DNA from 2 places in the Pseudazoarcus sp. NS36 genome. Region 2 is predicted to be linked to the other one. Evidence: predicted binding sites of a transcription regulator. Region 2 holds the regulator's gene; the other holds the start of a gene.

Region 1 (3,415 bases), on a different contig from region 2:
GGCCAAGCTGGCGGCGGCGGCCTTGCTTTGGCGGCTCAGATATCAACTCGATTTTGAAGGACGACTGCGATGAAGAAACTCCTGTGCATGCTGGCCGGCATGATCGGCTTGGCCGGTTGCGGTTCGGTTGACGTGCAGCGTTACGCGGCGGAAGAGCCGGTGCTCGATTTGCGCGATTATTTCAACGGTACGCTCGATGCCCATGGCATTTTTCAGGATCGTTCGGGTGAAGTCGTGAAGCGCTTCCACGTGCTGATCGAGGCGAGCTGGGAGGGCAACGTCGGCACGCTCGACGAGCATTTCACCTATTCCGACGGCACGACCCAGCGTCGCGTGTGGACGGTGACGCGACACGACGCAGGCCGCTACACCGGCACGGCCGGCGATGTGGTCGGCGAGGCACTCGGAGAGGCGGCCGGCAATGCTCTGCGCTGGCGTTACGTTCTGGCCTTGCCGGTGGGTGACAAGGTGTACAACGTCGATTTCGACGACTGGATGTTCCTGATGGACAAGCGGGTGATGCTGAACCGCTCGGTGATGAGCAAGTTCGGCGTGCGTCTGGGCGAAGTCACGCTGTCGTTCTACAAGCGGGATTCGTGATGTCGCTGAACCGTCCGATTCGCGACTGGAACGGCCGCCGGGTGTGGATCGTCGGTGCGTCGAGCGGTATCGGTGCTGCGCTGGCCGAGGCGCTTGCGACGCAAGGCGCGCGTCTGGCACTGTCGGCCCGTACGCGGGTGGCGCTCGACGAGGTCGCCGAGCGCTGTGGCGGGGCGCTGGTCGTGCCCATGGATGTCACCGTCAGCGCGGATCACGCTCGTGCTGCGGCCGAAGTCTTGCGTGCATTCGGCGAAATTGATCTGGCAATCTTCAATGCCGGGACCTATACGCCGATGCGTGCCTGGGAGCTGGATTCAGAGTCGATCCGCAAGACGGTCGACACCAATCTCATCGGCGTCATGGAAGGCGTGGCGGCCGTGACTGGCAGCATGCTTGAGCGTGGCGAAGGGGCTATTGCCCTGGTCGGCAGCGTGGCGGGCTATGGCGGTTTGCCGAAAGCGGCCGCCTATGGCCCGACCAAGGCGGCGCTGATCAATTTCGCCGAAGTGCTGTACCTGGATCTGGCACCACGCGGAGTGAACGTGTTCGTGGTGAATCCGGGTTTCGTCGAAACACCGCTGACGGCGAACAACGATTTCCACATGCCGGCCCTGATTCCTTCCGCTGAGGCGGCCCGGCGCATCATTTCGGGCTTTGCCCGGGGTGGCTTCGAAATACATTTCCCGCGCCGCTTCACGCTGGTGCTGAAGTTGCTCTCGCTGCTGCCGCGCAGGTTTTACTTTCCTCTCATACGGAAGATCACCGGCCTATGAATGACGCGCTTGACCGCCTCGTGAACTTTTACGAGAACCTGCGGCCCGAGTCGCTCGATGAGCTGCGGGCGCTGTATGCACCCGATGCCCGCTTCAAGGATCCGTTCAACGATGTCGTTGGCCATGAGGCCATCACGCGCATCTTCGAGCACATGTTCGCCAATCTTGAATCGCCGCGCTTCGTGGTCACGGCCCGGATGGGTGCCGACCGCCGTGCGGCGCTGGAATGGACCTTCTGCTTCGCCATGTCCGGGCGCAGTTTCGAAGTGCATGGCGCGAGCGTGCTGCTCTTCGGAAATGACGATCAGGTGATCATGCATCGCGACTACTGGGATCCGGCCGAGGAACTTTATGCCCGGCTGCCAGGTGTTGGAGTCGTCTTCCGCTGGTTACGGCGTCGTATGTCTGCAACGTCCTCTTGACGGTAGCCAGATCCGCTCTGGTGGCTGATTTCGGAAGTTCGTGACGAGGTGCACGACTTTTGATCTGGATCATTGAAGGCGCTGGAAAAATCGCCTTGCCGCGCTGAAAGTGCTTGTGGCACACTCCGGCACGGCATACGGAAAAGCGCGCCAATACAAGATTTCGAACGAAACAGGGTGCGCAGCCAGTCCATCGCGTCAGGAAGTCGGGGAACGGCCTGGAAAGACGGAAAGTGGGTTAGGGGTCGTGCTTCGGTAGTACTTCTTTGTGATCCGCCCGCCGTATAGGCGACGAATCACACGCAACGGAACAGCGGTTTCCGTGCAATGCGTTGATGTCTACACGGGGGAATTGGGGCATGAGTCTTTTCGGTCGCCTTGCAGCGTCGGGCCTTATGCTTGTAGCGGCGCAATCTGCGCTGGCTCAGGCGAAATACAATCTTCAGGAACCGGTCACACCGGTTGCGACGCAGATCTACGATCTGCACACCCTGATGCTGATCATCTGTCTAGTGATCTTCATCCTGGTGTTTGGCGTGATGTTCTATTCGATCTTCGCGCACCGCAAATCCAAAGGCGCCGTCGCGGCGCATTTTCACGAGAACACCACGGTCGAAGTACTCTGGACCATCATTCCGGTGTTCATCCTCGTCGGCATGGCCTGGCCGGCGACCAAAACCATCATCGACATGCGTGACGCGTCTGCTGCAGACATCACGATCAAGGCGACTGGCTACCAGTGGAAGTGGGGCTATGACTATGTCGTCGGTGAGGGTGAGGGCATCAGCTTCGTGTCCACGCTGACCACCCCGCGTAGCCAGATCGAGAACCGTGAGGCCAAGGGCGACAACTACCTGCTTGAAGTCGATCATCCGGTGGTTGTCCCGGTCGGCAAGAAGGTGCGCGTGCTGCTTGCGGCCAACGACGTGATCCACGCATGGTGGGTGCCGGCCCTGGGCGTCAAGCAGGATGCTGTGCCGGGCTTCATTCGTGACGCCTGGTTCCGCGCAGACAAGGAAGGCGTGTATCGCGGCGTCTGTGCCGAACTGTGCGGGCGTGATCACGCTTTCATGCCGATCGAAGTGCATGTGGTGTCCGAGCAAGCCTATTCCGAATGGGTTGCCTCCAGGCAGTCCGTCGAGGTGGCTTCAAGCGACAGCAGCGCAGTTGCCGAGGTTGTGGCGTCGGCTCCGGAATCGCCTGCTACGGCAGAAGCGCCGGCAGCGGAGACTGCACCGGCCGCAGCGGCAGCGGCGCCTCAGGTTGCCGACGGCAGTCAGCTTTACGCCACCAACTGCGCAGCCTGTCATCAGCCTAACGGGAATGGTCTCCCGCCGGCCTTCCCCGCACTGGCGGGTTCCGCGGTGGTTGTCGGAGATGCTGCCGGCCTTATCGAGGTGCTTCTGAAAGGGCGGCCTGGTACTGCGATGGCACCCTTCGGGCGTCTCGCGGATGCCGAGATCGCAGCCATCGCGACCCACGTGCGCAGCAGCTGGGGTAACGACGCAGGCGCCGTTACCGCGGATGCCGTTGCCGCAGCGCGATAGGGCTGACTTGCCCAGCTTCGAGCGAGCGCGTCGCACAGTCACGACGCGCCGCACCTGATCCAGAATTCGACAG
Region 2 (3,415 bases):
TTCAGGAGAAGGAGACCGAGTGGGCCAACCGGCGCTCGCGGTCGCGCAACCGGCGCAGTCTGTCAAATGCCGCGCCGCTATATACCGTAGAGCAGGCGCGTGCGAGTCTCGGCCACTTGCGGGCGCATCCGTACGAAACGCCGTTTTCGCCCATGGACGGCGTTGACGTGCGTTTTCGTGAAGCTGGCCACATTCTGGGTTCAGCCATTATCGAGGTCGACCTGTCGTGCGCGGGTGGCACGCGGCGCATCGTATTCTCCGGCGACCTGGGCATGCATGCGCGTCCGGTCTTGCGCGATCCGGCACCCGTGAAGCATGCCGACTATCTGGTCGTTGAATCCACCTACGGAGATCGGGCCCACCGTTCGCTGCCGCAGACGGAAGACGAACTGGTGCACGTCCTGCAGGACACGCTGGAGCGTCGCGGCGGCAACGTGGTCATTCCGGCCTTTGCAGTCGGTCGCACGCAAGAGGTCATCTACATGCTCGCCGATCTGGTGCGGCGAGGGCGGGTGTCGCGGCTGGAGGTCGTCGTTGATTCTCCGATGGCCTCTGCGGTGACCGAGGTCACGCTCGAGCATGACGCCCTGTGGGATGCCGAGACACTCCGTCTGCGCGACTGGGCGCTGGCTCACCCCGAGCGTTTCGCCATCCGTTTCGTGTCCGACGTGGAGGAGTCGATTGCGCTCAATGCGCGCAAGCGCGGCCTGGTCATCATTTCGGCCAGTGGCATGTGTGAGGCGGGGCGCATCAAGCACCATCTCGCCCACAATCTCCCGCGCCCCGAATGCAGCGTGGTGATCTGCGGCTTTCAGGCAGGCGGTACGCTGGGGCGTCGCCTGGTCGATGGGGCTCGATCCGTGAGCCTGTTTGGCGAACGGGTGCCGGTGCGTGCATCGGTGCATACCATCGGCGGGCTGTCGGCGCATGCCGACCAGCCATCCCTGCTGGCGTGGATGGGGGGCTTTGAGCGGGCCCCCCGCAAGGCCTTTGTCGTGCACGGCGAGAGCAACGCTGCGCAGGCACTGGGCGATGCGATGCGTCAGCGTCTGGGGTGGACGGTGCGGGTGGCGGAGCCTGGTGTGGTGGAGCCGCTCGAATGAGCGCGAGGCGCTAGCGACTGCCGGACAGCTGGATGAGGCGGCGCAAGCCGGCTTGATCGATGATGCGGATGTGCTTCTGCTGCACCGTGATCAACCCTTCGTCCTGGAAGCGCGAGAAGGCGCGCGACACGGTTTCGAGTTTGAGCCCGAGGTAGGAGCCGATCTCGTCGCGGGTCATGCGCAGGTTGAACTCGGCCGGAGAAAAGCCGCGCGCATTGAAGCGTTGCGACAGATTCATCAGAAAGGCGGCCAGCCGCTCTTCCGCCCGCATCGAGCCGAGCAGCATCATCACGCCGTGGTCGCGCACGATCTCGCGGCTCATGACCTTGTGGAACTGATGCTGCAGCCCTTCGACCTCGCGGGACAGTTCTTCGAGCTGGCTGTACGGAAGTACGCACACCTCGCTGTCTTCGAGTGCGACCGCGTTGCAGCTATGGGTTTCGGTGCTGATGCCGTCCAGTCCGAGCATCTCGCCCGTCATCTGGAAGCCGGTGACCTGTTCGCGGCCGTCCTCCAGCAGCACGTCGGTCTTGAACCAGCCGACGCGGATGGCGTAGATCGCGTCGAAGGCGTCGCCCGAACGGTAGAGGTGCTGGCCCTTGCGGATCTTGCGGCGTGCGCCGACCAGGTTGTCGAGCCGCTCGATCTCCTCGGCGGACATGCCGACCGGAAGACACAACTCATGGAGATTGCACTGTGAGCAGGCAGCGCGCATGGCGGGGGCGCTGATTGGAACCGTCGCTTTGGTCACTGCGTGTGGCCACTCCATAGACATGCAGCGCCATTCGCGCATGCGTTTGATACACGTCAAAGCGGTCCGGGCCGGAATCCGGGATCGTGGAAACCATGCAGGAAACTACTCCCATGGATATCCACCAGCCGGTCGTCTTCGATCCCGATCTGATCCGTCGCTTCGACGTCAGCGGACCACGGTACACATCCTACCCTACGGCCGATCGCTTTGTTGAAGCCTTCGACGCGCAGGGGCTGGAGCAGTGGCTGCACAAGCGCAGCGTGGGTGGGGTGGTGCGTCCGCTCTCGCTGTATTTTCATATCCCGTTCTGCAACACCATCTGCTACTACTGCGGCTGCAACAAGATCATCACCAAGGACCACGGCCGCTCGGGCAGGTACCTCAAGTATCTCGCCAAGGAAATTGCACTGCAGGCGGCCCATATCGAGGGCAGCCGCGAGGTCACGCAACTGCACCTGGGCGGCGGTACGCCGACTTTTCTGTCGCATGACGAAATGCGCGGACTGATGGAGTCGGTACGCAAGCACTTCACGCTCAAGCCGGGTGGGGAGTATTCGATCGAAGTCGACCCGCGCAAGGTTGATTTCGAGACCGTCGCGCTGCTCGCCGAGCTGGGCTTCAACCGCATGAGCCTCGGCGTGCAGGACTTTGATCCCGATGTGCAGAAGGCCGTCAATCGCATCCAGAGCTACGAAGAGACGCGCCTGGTGCTCGACGCCGCGCGCGCCACGGGTTTCCGCTCGGTCAGCATCGACCTGATCTACGGCCTGCCGAAGCAGAACGTGATCCGCTTCAACCGCACGCTGAAACAGGTCATCGAACTGGCACCGGATCGCATTTCGCTCTACAGCTACGCTCACCTGCCGGCCACCTTCAAGCCGCAGCGGCGTATCGACGCCGCGCTACTGCCCGATCCCGACGGCAAACTGCAGATCCTGCAACTGGCCATCCGGCGGCTGACCGAGGCGGGCTACGTCTATATCGGCATGGATCACTTCGCGCGGCCCGACGATGAACTCGCCGTGGCGCAGCGCCAGGGCCGTCTGCACCGCAACTTCCAGGGCTATTCGACACAGTCCGAGTGCGATCTGCTGGCCTTCGGCGTTTCGGCCATCGCCAGCATCGGTCCGGTCTACGCCCAGAACCACAAGGTCATCGACGACTACTACGACGCGCTGGATCGTGACGAGCTGCCGGTGATGCGCGGTATCGAGCTGTCTGCCGACGATGTGCTGCGCCGCGCCATCATCCAGGCGCTGATGTGCCATTTTGAACTCTCGATCGAGTCCATCGAGATCGCGCACCTGATCCGCTTCGACGAATACTTTGCTGAAGAGCTGGCCGATTTGCGCGAAATGCAGGCGGCCGGCTTGCTCGAGATCAGCGACGGCTGGATTGCCGTTCAGCCCGCCGGCCGCATGCTGGTGCGCGTCATCGCCATGGTGTTCGATCGCTATCTGCGTGCTGACCGGGAACGCAAACGTTACTCCCGCGTGATCTGAGTCCGGCCCGGCGCGACGCCGGCGGGTATACTCGCGCCTTGCATCGTTGTTCCCTC

Evidence for each region. The regulator FNR, encoded in region 2, switches genes on or off when oxygen is low (the NO sensors DNR and NnrR bind a similar motif). The targets are predictions, from matches to a motif close to TTGANCTAGNTCAA.
Region 1: a site for FNR is predicted at 1,855-1,868, ahead of coxB (cytochrome c oxidase subunit II). Genes of this name have one in related genera too.

The regions. Positions count from the first base shown of each region.
Region 1 is NZ_BAAKJA010000006.1:196,497-199,911, forward strand. It holds gene AC6H0R_RS11225 (MFS transporter) at 1-73, shown strand, start outside; gene AC6H0R_RS11230 (DUF3833 domain-containing protein) at 70-600, shown strand; gene AC6H0R_RS11235 (SDR family NAD(P)-dependent oxidoreductase) at 600-1,373, shown strand; gene AC6H0R_RS11240 (nuclear transport factor 2 family protein) at 1,370-1,795, shown strand; gene coxB (cytochrome c oxidase subunit II) at 2,155-3,342, shown strand.
Region 2 is NZ_BAAKJA010000002.1:144,402-147,816, reverse strand. It holds gene AC6H0R_RS03785 (MBL fold metallo-hydrolase RNA specificity domain-containing protein) at 1-1,103, shown strand, start outside; gene fnr (fumarate/nitrate reduction transcriptional regulator Fnr) at 1,114-1,818, opposite strand; gene hemN (oxygen-independent coproporphyrinogen III oxidase) at 1,968-3,359, shown strand.